DNA from 2 places in the Paenibacillus sp. FSL P2-0136 genome. Region 2 is predicted to be linked to the other one. Evidence: a T-box and tRNA genes for the amino acid it is inferred to sense, from the RefSeq annotation. Region 2 holds a T-box; the other holds one or more tRNA genes.

Region 1 (7,284 bases), 3.2 Mb from region 2:
GGTGGGGTAACCCGCAAGGGAGCCAGCCGCCGAAGGTGGGGTAGATGATTGGGGTGAAGTCGTAACAAGGTAGCCGTATCGGAAGGTGCGGCTGGATCACCTCCTTTCTATGGAGAATCGTTTCCTGCAACGGAAACATTCAAATCTTAAATCTAGCCGGTCGGCTAGTTACTCACTCGTTGGTCAGTTTTGAGAGCTCAAACTCTCAAGTAACACTGTCTGTTATTCCGAACATCACAGTCGTGATTGTTTCATAATAACAGCAACTTGATCCTTGAAAACTGGATACCGAAACGAATTTGCGTTTTAGAACATCTTTTAGCTGAAACTTGTGTAAGCAAGTGGAAATAGTTATTAGTTGCTACCGTGATTTTCCTTAGGGAGAACGCGTTGGTTAAGCTACTAAGAGCACACGGAGGATGCCTAGGCGCCAGGAGCCGACGAAGGACGTGGCGAACAACGAAACTGCCTCGGGGAGCTGTAAGCAAGCTTTGATCCGGGGGTGTCCGAATGGGGAAACCCAGCTGTGGTAATTCGCAGTTACTCATTTCTGAATACATAGGAAATGCAGAGGCAGACCAGGGGAACTGAAACATCTAAGTACCCTGAGGAAGAGAAAACAATAGTGATTCCGTCAGTAGCGGCGAGCGAACGCGGAACAGCCTAAACCAAGAGGCTTGCCTCTTGGGGTTGTGGGACGTCTCACATGGAGTTACAAAGGAATAGGGTAGGCGAAGAGGTCTGGAAAGGCCCGCGATAGAGGTAAAAGCCCTGTAGCCTAAACTGTGTTCCCTCCGAGACGGATCCCGAGTAGTGCGGGGCACGTGAAACCCCGTATGAATCCAGCAGGACCATCTGCTAAGGCTAAATACTACCTGGCGACCGATAGTGAAACAGTACCGTGAGGGAAAGGTGAAAAGCACCCCGGAAGGGGAGTGAAATAGAACCTGAAACCGTGTGCTTACAAAAAGTCAGAGCCCTATTAATGGGTGATGGCGTGCCTTTTGTAGAATGAACCGGCGAGTTACGTTTAACATGCAAGGTTAAGGTGAGAAGCCGGAGCCGCAGCGAAAGCGAGTCTGAATAGGGCGACTGAGTATGTGGACGTAGACCCGAAACCGTGTGATCTACCCCTGTCCAGGGTGAAGGTGCGGTAACACGCACTGGAGGCCCGAACCCACGCATGTTGAAAAATGCGGGGATGAGGTGGGGGTAGCGGAGAAATTCCAATCGAACTCGGAGATAGCTGGTTCTCCCCGAAATAGCTTTAGGGCTAGCCTCGGTGAATGGAGTGGTGGAGGTAGAGCACTGATTGGGTGCGGGGCCCGCAAGGGTTACCAAGCTCAGTCAAACTCCGAATGCCATTTACTTCTTGCCGGGAGTCAGACAGTGAGTGCTAAGATCCATTGTCAAAAGGGAAACAGCCCAGACCATCAGCTAAGGTCCCCAAGTGTGTGTTAAGTGGGAAAGGATGTGGAGTTGCACAGACAACCAGGATGTTGGCTTAGAAGCAGCCACCATTGAAAGAGTGCGTAATAGCTCACTGGTCGAGTGACTCTGCGCCGAAAATGTAACGGGGCTAAACACACCACCGAAGCTATGGCTAGATGCTTTGCATCTGGGGTAGGGGAGCGTTGTATGTGGGTTGAAGGTGTACCGTAAGGAGCGCTGGACAGCATACAAGTGAGAATGCCGGTATGAGTAACGAAAAGATCAGTGAGAATCTGATCCGCCGAAAGCCCAAGGTTTCCTGAGGAAGGCTCGTCCGCTCAGGGTAAGTCGGGACCTAAGGCGAGGCCGACAGGCGTAGTCGAAGGACAACAGTTTGAAATTACTGTACCACCGTAATCCGCTATGAGCGATGGGGTGACGCAGGAGGGTAGTGACGCGGACTGATGGATGTCCGTCTAAGCAGTGAGGCTGGTGTGCAGGCAAATCCGCACATCGTAAGGCTGGGCTGTGATGGGGAGCGAAAATTATAGTAGCGAAGGTCATGATCTCACACTGCCAAGAAAAGCCTCTAGCCAGGAGAAGGTGCCCGTACCGCAAACCGACACAGGTAGGCGAGAAGAGAATTCTAAGGCGCGCGGAAGAACTCTCGTTAAGGAACTCGGCAAAATGACCCCGTAACTTCGGGAGAAGGGGTGCCTCGGTAGGGTGAATAGCCCGAGGGGGCCGCAGTGAAAAGGCCCAAGCGACTGTTTAGCAAAAACACAGGTCTGTGCGAAGCCGTAAGGCGAAGTATACGGGCTGACGCCTGCCCGGTGCTGGAAGGTTAAGGGGAGCGGTTAGGAGCAATCCGAAGCTGTGAACCGAAGCCCCAGTAAACGGCGGCCGTAACTATAACGGTCCTAAGGTAGCGAAATTCCTTGTCAGGTAAATTCTGACCCGCACGAATGGCGTAACGACTTGGGCGCTGTCTCAACGAGAGATCCGGTGAAATTTTAATACCTGTGAAGATGCAGGTTACCCGCGACAAGACGGAAAGACCCCATGGAGCTTTACTGCAGCTTGATATTGAATTTGGGTACGATCTGTACAGGATAGGTGGGAGCCGTGGAGGCAGGAGCGCAAGCTTCTGCGGAGGCGCCGTTGGGATACCACCCTGATCGTATCTAGGTTCTAACCTAGTGCCCTCATCGGGTACGGGGACCGTGTCAGGCGGGCAGTTTGACTGGGGCGGTCGCCTCCTAAAGAGTAACGGAGGCGTTCAAAGGTTCCCTCAGAATGGTTGGAAATCATTCGCAGAGTGCAAAGGCATAAGGGAGCTTGACTGCGAGACCTACAAGTCGAGCAGGGACGAAAGTCGGACTTAGTGATCCGGTGGTACCGCATGGAAGGGCCATCGCTCAACGGATAAAAGCTACCCTGGGGATAACAGGCTTATCTCCCCCAAGAGTCCACATCGACGGGGAGGTTTGGCACCTCGATGTCGGCTCATCGCATCCTGGGGCTGAAGTAGGTCCCAAGGGTTGGGCTGTTCGCCCATTAAAGCGGTACGCGAGCTGGGTTCAGAACGTCGTGAGACAGTTCGGTCCCTATCTGTCGTGGGCGCAGGAAATTTGAGAGGAGCTGTCCTTAGTACGAGAGGACCGGGATGGACGTACCGCTGGTGCATCAGTTGTTCCGCCAGGAGCATGGCTGAGTAGCTACGTACGGACGGGATAAGCGCTGAAAGCATCTAAGCGTGAAGCCCCCCTCAAGATGAGATTTCCCAATTAGTAAGACCCCTTGAAGACGACGAGGTAGATAGGTTGGAGGTGGAAGTGCAGCAATGCATGGAGCTGACCAATACTAATCGGTCGAGGGCTTATCCAAATTTCTAACACGCAGATTCGTTTCGGATTCAGTTTTCAGGCGATCAAGCCTGATATGTATATTCCCTGATAGCTCAGTTGGTAGAGCACTCGACTGTTAATCGAGTTGTCACAGGTTCGAGTCCTGTTCGGGGAGCCATATGGAGAGGTGTCCGAGTTTGGCCGAAGGAGCACGATTGGAAATCGTGTAGGCGCCACAAGCGTCTCGAGGGTTCGAATCCCTCTCTCTCCGTAGCAATACTTCTTTGATAGGGATGAGAACCCTCAGTGGTTCGTTGGAGCATAGGCATCGTTAGCACTGCTTCGCAATCTCGTAACGAAGTGAAGAGTATCCCTCTCTCTCCGTAGCAATACTTTTTACACAGCATGGCTCGTTGGTCAAGGGGTTAAGACACCTCCCTTTCACGGAGGTAACATGGGTTCGAATCCCATACGAGTCACCATTTTTTTGGAACTGATACATGGAGGCTTAGCTCAGCTGGGAGAGCATCTGCCTTACAAGCAGAGGGTCGGGGGTTCGAACCCCTCAGCCTCCACCATCTATCTTAACCGAATAGATTTTGTTCAATGACGCGGGGTGGAGCAGCCCGGTAGCTCGTCGGGCTCATAACCCGAAGGCCGCAGGTTCAAATCCTGCCCCCGCAACCAATTTGGAACCGTGGTGTAGTTGGCCTAACATGCCTGCCTGTCACGCAGGAGATCGCGGGTTCGAATCCCGTCGGTTCCGCCATCTTTACAAAATTACTTTTATGGCTCGGTAGCTCAGTCGGTAGAGCAAAGGACTGAAAATCCTTGTGTCGGGGGTTCGATTCCCTCCCGCGCCACCATACACAACTTAATATGCCGGTGTAGCTCAATTGGTAGAGCAACTGACTTGTAATCAGTAGGTTGGGGGTTCAAGTCCTCTCGCCGGCACCATACCGTGGAGGCTTAGCGAAGTGGCCAAACGCATCAGACTGTAAATCTGCTCACGTACGTGTTCGGTGGTTCGAATCCATCAGCCTCCACCATTTTTTAGGGGCATAGTTTAAAGGTAGAACAACGGTCTCCAAAACCGTTGGTGTGGGTTCAATTCCTGCTGCCCCTGCCAAGTAATTTCATATAAAAGAATCATATGGCGACCGTGGCGAAGGGGTTAACGCACCGGATTGTGGTTCCGGCATTCGTGGGTTCGAGACCCATCGGTCGCCCCATTTCTTTTATAAGAATTACATAGCAATACAACTTAAAAGCTTCACATGGCGACCGTGGCGAAGGGGTTAACGCACCGGATTGTGGTTCCGGCATTCGTGGGTTCGAGACCCATCGGTCGCCCCATTTTCTTTTAAAAAATATATTGGGGATTAGCCAAGCGGTAAGGCAACGGACTTTGACTCCGTCATTCATAGGTTCGATTCCTATATCCCCAGCCATTATATGCGGACGTGGCTCAGCGGTAGAGCATCGCCTTGCCAAGGCGAGGGTCGCGGGTTCGATTCCCGTCGTCCGCTCCATTTCATGTGGTGCCATAGCCAAGTGGTAAGGCAAAGCTCTGCAAAAGCTTTATCCCCAGTTCAAATCTGGGTGGCACCTCCATTATTTTTTTCTGGAATTTATATATGTGTACGCCGGCGTGGCGGAATGGCAGACGCGCTCGACTCAAAATCGAGTGGGAAACCGTGGAGGTTCGAGTCCTCTCGCCGGTATTATTTTTAGTAAGAACAGCCCATTAGATTTTTCATCTAATGGGCTGTTCTTATTTTTCTGGATCATTTCCCTACCGCAAAAGTTCCTCCAGTCGCCAGCTCCGCCGGCCGGTCAAGGATAACCAGCGCCACCGGAGTTCCTTGGCTTCGATCCTAGCAAGACAACACTGCGTGATTTTAGTTTATCCCGAATTACTACACGGTAATGTCTCCGCACCAGCGAATGATTCCTTCTTTTATGGTTTGAATTGGATTTGGATCGGATAGAGAAATCGCCCAGGCAATATGTCCATCCGGCCGAATAAGCGCCGTGTGGACGTCGTTCCAATCCGCCTCAGCCTCAGCTAAAGAGGCATGTACAACTTGAAGGTTGCTATACGTTTCCCATTGACCGCTATTCTGTTCATTAGAATGGAAATGCAACAGAAGAAAAGTACCTTTGTGCAGGAGTGGATAGGAGTTAATTAATTGCCCGTCTTTCAGCTTTAAGCTTAGATCTTTGAAACGTTTCCCGTTTAAAGGATGGGAACGCGCTTCGGCGTCGGGTGCATAATGTACGTCCAGGGCGGAAATTTGTGCAGCGATTTGATAATTAGCCTCCGGTATTTGAATCAGATTAGCCAGCATGCTTCGCAGTTCCGTGATGAGAGGCGTCACGTCCAGAAGCAGGGTTTGGACCTCGGTATTCCGGAGCAAGGCCGTATTCCATGGAAAACGTTCGGCATGATAACTGTCTAATAGCCAGTCTGGAGCCCAGCCTTTGATTGCTCCTGCAAGCTTCCAGCCTAGGTTCATCGCTTCTTGTAAGCCGACGTTCATTCCCTGTCCACCAGCGGGAAAATGAATGTGCGCCGAATCTCCCGCCAAGAACAATCGACCATTCCGATAGCGTCCCGCTTGCCGTGTAGCATTTCCAAATCGGGACATCCATTTCACATCGTTCAATCCCAGGTCGCTTCCGGTCGTACGGATGAGCGATGAACGAAACTCTTCCAATGTAACGCTCTCATCCTTGGAGACGTTACGTCTCTCCATATCGATCATCAAGACTCGATAAATATGATCATGTATTGGAATGATGCTGACCAATCCTTGTTCTGTAATTCGGGATATGACACTCATAGGAGCCAAATCAGATAGAACGGCATCCCCCAGAATAGCCGTGAAGGTCGCATCTGTACCTTCAAAGGATATATTTGCGTGTTTGCGAACCAAGCTTCTGGCTCCATCCGTACCTACCACATAAGCTGATCTTAACGTTGTTTCTCCATGCGGTCCCGCGATCTTAACGTTGACCCCATTCTCATCCTGATGCACAGACAGAGCCTCAACCTCTCTCAAGACCTCCGCGCCAAGACTAAGAGTCCAGTCCTCCAGCACCTTCTCCGTCTCACTCTGCGGTAAAAAGAGGGTATGATTGGAAGAAGAATCCAACACCGAGAAATCCAAAGGAGTATCTAATCCGGCGAAATGTCCTCTCGAAAGTAAGCGGCCTTGCTTGATTAATTGTGATTTCACTCCACGCATATCTAATATTTCAAGCGTGCGTGGATGTACGGTAAGCGCACGTGAATATGGGGTTGTCTCCTTTAGTCGCTCAATGACGCATACCTTTACACCCGCTAAGGACAATTCTCCAGCCAACATCATGCCGACAGGACCGCCACCGATCAGGATGACTTCATATTTCATATCAATAACCTCTTTTCTTATACATTATGGGAAGATCACGATAGCGTCTATTTCGATAAGCCATTCAGGATCGGCTAGTGCTTGAACGCCTATATAGGTACTTGCTGTCTTCGGCCAGTTAGGGCCAAACACATGAAATCCGGCGTCAAAAATAATCGAAATCAAATCCGGGCTGTGGTTAACGACAAAAATATTCATTTTTGCAATGCACAAGGGATCCGCTTGCACGGCTTCCAATGCATACTTAAGATTGGTGAACACTTGAATCGCTTGCGCGTAATAGTCCCCTGAACCGATCAATGCTCCTGATTCATCTACAGAAACCTGACCTGAGATGAAAGCCAGTTTTGAGGCAGTAGTTACCACGACATGAGAAATTACAGATGTAACCTTGTCCGTCAATATCTTCGGATTCACAATTTCCATAGGCAGGTAGGCTCCATTCCCATATTTATAAATCTTCTCTTGAAAAGTGGTCAAGTATTTCCAGTAAACCTCCTTCATCAATTATTGTTTCGTTGGAACCTTTTTTACTGCCTGTTAAAACAAGTGTGATGAAAATTATATTCTACTTTTGTTTCATATGAAAC
Region 2 (7,284 bases):
ACCTTTTTTAACAACATCGCCTTTCTTAACCATGACCGTATCGACCTTCCCGGCTTCTTTGGTACGGATGCTCTCGCTGTTGATCGCCGATACTGCACCTGAACCCGAGACACCCACCAGGATATCCCCCTTACTGGCAACTGCCGTATTCAGCGGAGCGGCATTGATCTGCCGGTTCTGATCCGGCCAGAGCTTATAGCCCGCAATCCCTGCAATAGCAACGAGGACTATCGCTGAAGCGATAATGATGATCTTCTTCTTATTCATTGTGCAGCTCCTTCGGGGGAAGAGGTGGTTGCTTTGGCGGTAACCTCAAGGGAATAGGCCTGGCTGGCGAGCTCTGTCCGTACTCCCTGGAATTCATCGTAGAATTTAAGGGCGTAGGTGCCGGAGCTCAGATTTTTGAACAGGGCGCTGGTAAGGGTCGTAGAATAAGAGTTGTTGATTCCCAGTGTCAAGTCGGTTCCCAGCGTCAGTGCTTTCTCGTGAGATTGTCCATAAGGATCGATAACCTGAAGGATGAGCTTATGCTGGTAAGCACCTGTCTGGTAGGTAGTATCCTGATTGAGATTGTAATTGAACGTCACAGCAATGCTGCTTGCGCCCTTGGTGAGTTCCCCTGTAGAGCTGGTAACTGCCAGTGTATAAGGGAAAAGTGGAACAGAAGCCAGATTGGTCAGAGGCGTAACCTCTGCCGGTGTCAGTGTCAGCGCTGCCGTATTGACGTATCCCGTCACAGCCGTTCCTGCGGCAGTCAGCTTGCCATCCGCAATCGACTGGCTGATATACAGCTCAAGACCTGTGGTGTCCAGGGTGGCCGGGACTTTCGCCCAGAAGGTAACCAGTGTTTTGCCCCCAGGGCTGGTCGACAGCTCGGACTGGTTGGCAGTTGCTTCAAAATATTGCCCGTCAGCAGTCCTGAACTGTGCATATAGACGGGCCAGATCTGCCTGCCGGACTTCATCGCTGTTCATTTCCACTTCGCTGTACACCAGGTTCGAGCCGGTTCCTGTATACAGGAGGGTGGAGCGCTCCTTCACGGTGGCTTTTTTGCCGGTGGCGGTGATCTTGAAGGCTTCCCCTGCAGCCACCGGAGCTACACTCTTAACGGTGCTGTCGCTTGTGCTGAGAGTGAGGAACTGCGACACCTCTGTACCCTTGGTCTCCTGGAGGATGAGCTTGATTTGTCTGACCTCCAGGGTATATGGAATATGGCCTTGAACCGTGATCTGAGTGCTGGCACCCGGGGCAAGCACCGAAGAGCTGTTGTCCGTATAAGTCTGCGAAGAGGAACTGAGATCCTTCTGATCTACCAGGAGTACGCCGGTAAGAGCAGGTAAGGTAATGGATTTGGACGTTGCATTGCGTATCGTTAGTACAGCCTGTACGAGATCCTCGCTGCCCCAAGGCAGACGCAGCAGCGAGTCCAGAGTGACAGCGAAGGTGCCATAGGTATTGGTTACGCTGGTCTCAGAGGCGAGATGAATCTGTCTCTCAGGCGTATAAGGGATGCGGAAATAGGCCACAGGCAGCGTTACTTTATCCGCGCTGGCTGCGGGAGCGATCATTCGCAGCTCCAGCGAATTCTGAGCCAGCTCCAGCGGAACACTGGCGCTCAGCTCAATCAGCTTTTCTTCCAGCGGCTTCAGGGTCAGGCCGCTCAAGGCAGTGGCCGTCACCGGGAAGCTATAGCCTTCCGCCGACTTGACGTTAAGCTCATAAGCAGGCAAAGTAACGGCTGTGCTGCCGGTATTCTTCACCCGGAGCTGATAGCTCCAGACACCATTCCCGTTATCCGCATGCACACTTGCCTTCAGCAGCTGCAAGTCCACCAGATTGCTGTCGATGGAGACCTTTTTGGTATAGCCCGCTGCTACAGTGAAATCTGCATTTACTGCAGCCGGAAGTGCGTAGGAAGAGACAGGCAGGTACAGCTTGAGTCCTTCATCCAGCTTGGCAATCTGCAGTGTCATCTTGCTGAGATTCATGTAGGAGGGGATCTCGGTCATATAATAGAGCGTCTTCTTCTCCTGAGGCTGAAGCTTGAATTCGGAGCTGCTGTCATCCAGCGTAAGCGTGAAGACAGAGCCGCCCGAGGATTTCAGGTACAAGGTATAGCCCGGATCTGTAAGCACTTTGGTACCCAGATTGGTTAGGCTAAGCCCGACCTTGGCATAGACTTTGCTGTTATATTTGTAGATTTGCACGGATTCGGCTTTGGTGCCGGCAGTAATGCCGCCGAGTTCAACCTTTCGGGTCTCCCCTGTAAGTGAGGACAGAGAATAATTGGAAGGAATCGTGAACGTGCCTATACGCTGTTCATAATTAGCGGCGCTGAAATTCCAGCCGTAGATGTTGATTTTGAGTCCTTTGACTGAGGCGGCGGTTCCAATATTCGCATAGTATGTAAGACTGGTGCTTTGTTTAGCAGGGATTTTCTTGACCGCACTGTCTGCGCTGACCGGAATTCCCTTAATGATGCTGCCGCCCGCAGTTACAATTTTGGAGAAATAGTCCGCCAGATTGACGCTGCTGCCGGCAGTGTTGGTATAGGTAAGCGTGTAGGTGAGAATATTACCGCCGGTTTGGCTCTGAATCCCTACATGGCTCAGCTTCACCTGAAGCGCGGTACCGAGCTTGAGCGCACTTAGACCGTTAAGTGTGGAGACTTCCGTGACCGCGCTTGCTGCTGTGGCAGCCGTTGAACCGGATGAAGCGGCATAGGCCGCGGTTCCCGGGCTTCCTGCGGTTTGACTTGCGGCAATTGTGCTGAGCAGCAGCAGAACAAATGCTTTTTTTCGTGTAAGCATGTAATTTCCTCCTTGTGTGATCTCTTAAGGGAAAATATCAACATTGACTGAATGTCCGCTGAAAAAAAAGCCGTCAAACCGCGCTGAAGCTTAAAGGGAGCTTAAAAAAAGATAAAAAATAAGCGGAATTTGTGCGGCTTGTCAAACTGGCTGTTTTTGCATATAATAGATGGGCATATCTTCCCAAGTGAGGATCGAAGTGCAGAGGTTATAATCCGCATACATGCAATGATGGAGAAGAGTACGCAGTGCCTGGCTTACAGGGAGGAAGCGCCGCAGATTGAGAGCGTTTCTAAGAGAGCAGAGCTGCCGAAGTTCACTCCGGAGCAGTTCCCTGAATGTGCTTGAAGAGCACTAGTAGGGGGGACCGGCCGCAGACCGTTATTTCTGTATAAAGTGAGACAGGTCTTTGCCGCACCGAAAGAGGGAATAGTGCTCTTAAGGGAAGCGTACGGCCGTCTAACAAGGGTGGTACCACGGTCTTTTCGTCCCTTTACCGGGAGGAAAGGCCTTTTTTTGTTGAACAATACGAGATTTGAGGGGGCAGTACAAGCCATGAAAGACAAATTGGAAGCACTGAAGGCTGAGGCGCTGACGAAGCTGCAGGCGGTAAACGATCCGCAGATTCTGAATGACCTGCGCGTCAAATACCTTGGCAAAAAAGGCGAGCTGACAGAGGTTCTGCGCGGTATGGGCGGATTAAGCGCGGAGGAGCGTCCGGTGATCGGCCAGGTGGCCAATCTGGTGCGCAGCGCCATTGAAGAGGTGATCAGCGCCAAGCAGGAGCTGTTCCAGCAGCAGGAGACAGAGAGCCGCCTGAATGCGGAGAAGGTCGATGTAACCCTGCCGGGCCGCGGCCTGCCGCAGGGCGGGATTCATCCGCTGAGCCGGGTGCTCCAGGAGATCGAAGATATCTTCATCGGCATGGGCTTCCGGATCGCTGAAGGGCCGGAGGTGGAGACGGACTATTACAACTTCGAGGCGCTGAACCTGCCGAAGAACCATCCGGCCCGGGACATGCAGGATTCCTTCTATATCACGGATGATATTCTGATGCGTACCCAGACCTCGCCGGTACAGGTGCGTACCATGCAGGCGGCGAACGGGGAGTCTCCGGTCAAAATCATCTGTCCCGGCAAAGTCTTCCGCCGCGACGATGACGATGCGACCCACTCCTTCCAGTTCCATCAGATTGAAGGCCTGGTCATCGGCCGCAATATCCGCATGAGCGACCTGAAGGGTACCCTGCAGCAGTTCACCAAGGAGATGTTCGGCCCCGCAGCCGGCATCCGCCTGCGCCCAAGCTTCTTCCCGTTCACGGAGCCGAGTGTTGAAGTCGATGTGAACTGCTTCAAATGCGGCGGCAGCGGCTGCCGTCTCTGCAAGCAGAGCGGCTGGCTGGAGATTCTCGGCGCCGGTATGGTGCACCCGAATGTGCTGCGGATGGGCGGATACGATCCGGAAGTTTACAGCGGATTCGCGTTCGGCATGGGTGCGGAACGGATCGCGATGCTGAAATACGGCATCGATGACATCCGCTACTTCTACACGAATGATATGGGCTTTGTGAAGCAGTTCAAGGGTATTTAGGGATTTGGCGGGTGTGCGCGGGGGCGTTGGACGATTGCATGAAAAGGTAATGAGGTGCTGGTTTACTTTGAATCAAAGACTGTAATAGAAGGGCCGGAGGGGAATTTTGGAACTGTAGGAGCGCTAGCGTCCGCCTTTGTATTTGAATTTCTACCGCGTGAAGCGGTTCTGATCAGGAAATTCAAATACAACAGCGGCCGGAAGTCCAAATATTCTCTGTATCAACACTGCAATGCAGAATTTTCTTGCGCGAAGTTGACGTGGGCTTGTTTATATCCGCTTCCGCTCCCCAGCACAACCGGCATGGAGATCAATACATCTGAAACAAAAAGGAAGTGTGCGATTATGAAAGTATCAACCGCCTGGCTGGCCGATTATATATCGCTGGAAGGAGTGACCGCTGATCAACTGGCGGACAAAATCACCACCGCCGGCATTGAGATTGACGGAGTAGAACGCCGTAACAAAGGGATCTCCGGGATTGTGACCGGCTACGTGAAATCCAAGGAGAAGCACCCGGACGCCGATAAGCTGAATATCTGTATCGTCGATGCCGGGCAGGGCGAGGATCTGCAGATCGTCTGCGGAGCGAAGAATGTCGCAGCGGGCCAGAAGGTTCCGGTCGCGCTGGTAGGTGCCAAGCTGCCGGGCCTGGAGATCAAAAAAGCCAAGCTGCGCGGCGTGCTGTCGCAGGGGATGATCTGCTCGGCCAAAGAGCTGGGCCTGAACGACAAGCTGCTGCCCAAAGAGCTGCAGGAGGGCATTCTCGTGCTGCCGGAGCAGACCGAGGTGGGCCAGGATATTCTCAAGGTGCTCGGACTGAATGACGAAATCCTTGATTTCGACCTGACGCCGAACCGTTCCGACTGCTTGAGCATGATCGGTGCCGCTTATGAGGTAAGCGCGGTACTGGGCCGTGAGCTGAAGCTGGCTGATCCGGCGGCAGAGCTTGTAGAAACGGGCGGGAAGGCTGCGGACTCCATCACGGTTACGATTGAGGATGAGGCATTCTGCAGCCATTATGCCGTGCGTTATATTGCCGGAGTGAAGACCGCGCCGTCCCCGCTGTGGATTCAGAACCGCCTGATGGCGGCCGGGGTACGTCCGATTAACAATATCGTAGACATCACCAACTACGTGATGCTGGAATACGGGCAGCCGCTGCATGCATTTGACGGCGGGCAGCTCCAGGGCGGAACCATCGGTGTACGGTTTGCCCGTGAAGGGGAAGGACTGGTTACCCTTGACGGACAAGAGCGCAAGCTTGCGCCGCAGATGCTGGTCATTGCCGACGGCTCAGGCGCAATTGGCCTGGCCGGAGTGATGGGCGGACTGTCTACAGAGGTTACCGCAGACACCGTTAATATCGTACTGGAATCGGCCAAATTCGATGGCGGAACGGTACGCAAGACCTCGCGTCAGCTCGGTCTGCGCTCGGAAGCGTCCCAGCGGTTCGAGAAGGAAGTTGACCCGAATGCGGTCATCCCTGCGCTTAACCGCGCGGCTGCACTGATTGCCCGGTATGCCGGAGGAACGGTGCATGAAGGGATTGTCCAGGCCGGCAGCGCCGCTGCTCAGGAGAAGGTGCTGAACTTATCGCTGGAGAAGCTGAACCGCTATCTCGGGACAGATCTGTCATTGCTGGAAGTGAAAACCCTGTTCGGACGCCTGCACTTCAAGTGCGGTGATGCGGCTCAGGGAATCGTCGAGGTCGAGGTGCCGACACGGCGCGGAGACATTACGCAGGATGTGGATCTGATTGAAGAGATCGCCCGCTTGTACGGCTACGACAACATCCCGACCACCCTGATCGAAGGCACAACAACACCGGGCGCGCTTACCAGACAGCAATCTCTGCGCCGCGAGCTGCGCCGCCTGCTCTCGCTGGGCGGATATCAGGAGGTTATGGGCTATTCCTTCATCCAGCCGGAGCAGAGCACGCTCTTCCCTATGCTGGCGGAAGGCAAGCAGTCTGTGAAGCTGGCGATGCCGATGAGCGAGGAGCGCAGCGTGCTGCGTACCAGCCTGCTGCCGCAGCTGCTGGAGATTGCCCTCTACAATACGAACCGCCGCCAAGGCGATCTGGCGTTATTCGAAATCGGCAACGTCTTCTTCACGGAGGAGGAAGTCCTTACCCGCCAGCCGAGCGAGCTGCCGGTGCTGGGGCTGCTGCTGAGCGGTACGCGTGCAGCCAAGCAGTGGAACGTGGCTGCTGAGCCGGTGGATTTCTTCGACCTTAAGGGTGCGCTGGAGACTGTATTTGCACATCTGGGCCTTACGGAACGCGTAGTCTATGAAGGTGACGCGCCTGAAGGCTATCATCCGGGACGCTCCGCTTCCATCTATCTGCTTCAGGCAGAGGGCCGTGTGAAGATCGGTTCGATGGGGCAGATTCATCCCGAGCTGCAACGCCGGATGGATCTGGAGGATACCTATGTATCCGAAGTCCTGCTGCAGCCGCTCTATGATGCGGCACGCGCCCAGCTGCAGTACAGCGAGCTTCACCGCTTCCCGGGCATGGAGCGGGACATTGCGGTGGTAGTCGATGACGCGGTTCCGGCAGGTGACCTGATCGCGGCGATCCGTGAGCACGGTGGCACTCTGCTGCAAAATGTGCAGGTATTCGATATCTACACAGGAGGCAAGATGGAGGCAGGCAAGAAGAGTGTTGCCCTGTCGCTCCTGTACCGCCATACCGAGCATACGCTGACTGACGAAGAGGTTGTGGAAGTGCATGACAAAGTGGTCTCTGCCCTTGAACAAACTTTTGGTGCAGAATTAAGAAAATAGCAGGAATTGTGCAAAGCCGCAGCGAATCCATTTAGAAACAGAGATTCCCTGCGGCTTTTCTGTACCCTTGTGAAGTGCGGAGGAACATGCAAAT

What was found. A T-box is a leader RNA that pairs with one kind of tRNA and senses whether it is charged. The one in region 2 lies ahead of pheS (phenylalanine--tRNA ligase subunit alpha), so its partner is inferred to be a tRNA-Phe.
Region 1: it encodes a tRNA-Phe, which carries the amino acid that the T-box ahead of pheS (phenylalanine--tRNA ligase subunit alpha) is inferred to sense. The anticodon was not compared.

Annotation. Positions count from the first base shown of each region.
Region 1 is NZ_CP150244.1:6,143,788-6,151,071, reverse strand. Features, by position in the region: rRNA gene NYE26_RS26145 (16S ribosomal RNA) at 1-107, shown strand, start outside; rRNA gene NYE26_RS26140 (23S ribosomal RNA) at 393-3,318, shown strand; tRNA gene NYE26_RS26135 (tRNA-Asn) at 3,381-3,456, shown strand; tRNA gene NYE26_RS26130 (tRNA-Ser) at 3,460-3,549, shown strand; tRNA gene NYE26_RS26125 (tRNA-Glu) at 3,686-3,760, shown strand; tRNA gene NYE26_RS26120 (tRNA-Val) at 3,781-3,856, shown strand; tRNA gene NYE26_RS26115 (tRNA-Met) at 3,889-3,965, shown strand; tRNA gene NYE26_RS26110 (tRNA-Asp) at 3,970-4,047, shown strand; tRNA gene NYE26_RS26105 (tRNA-Phe) at 4,069-4,144, shown strand; tRNA gene NYE26_RS26100 (tRNA-Thr) at 4,160-4,235, shown strand; tRNA gene NYE26_RS26095 (tRNA-Tyr) at 4,242-4,327, shown strand; tRNA gene NYE26_RS26090 (tRNA-Trp) at 4,334-4,407, shown strand; tRNA gene NYE26_RS26085 (tRNA-His) at 4,435-4,510, shown strand; tRNA gene NYE26_RS26080 (tRNA-His) at 4,559-4,634, shown strand; tRNA gene NYE26_RS26075 (tRNA-Gln) at 4,655-4,729, shown strand; tRNA gene NYE26_RS26070 (tRNA-Gly) at 4,736-4,810, shown strand; tRNA gene NYE26_RS26065 (tRNA-Cys) at 4,819-4,892, shown strand; tRNA gene NYE26_RS26060 (tRNA-Leu) at 4,924-5,002, shown strand; gene NYE26_RS26055 (monooxygenase) at 5,198-6,694, opposite strand; gene NYE26_RS26050 (RidA family protein) at 6,719-7,174, opposite strand.
Region 2 is NZ_CP150244.1:1,703,582-1,710,865, forward strand. Features, by position in the region: gene NYE26_RS07060 (efflux RND transporter periplasmic adaptor subunit) at 1-267, opposite strand, end outside; gene NYE26_RS07065 (hypothetical protein) at 264-2,810, opposite strand; T-box leader at 3,030-3,306, shown strand; gene pheS (phenylalanine--tRNA ligase subunit alpha) at 3,366-4,400, shown strand; gene pheT (phenylalanine--tRNA ligase subunit beta) at 4,746-7,190, shown strand.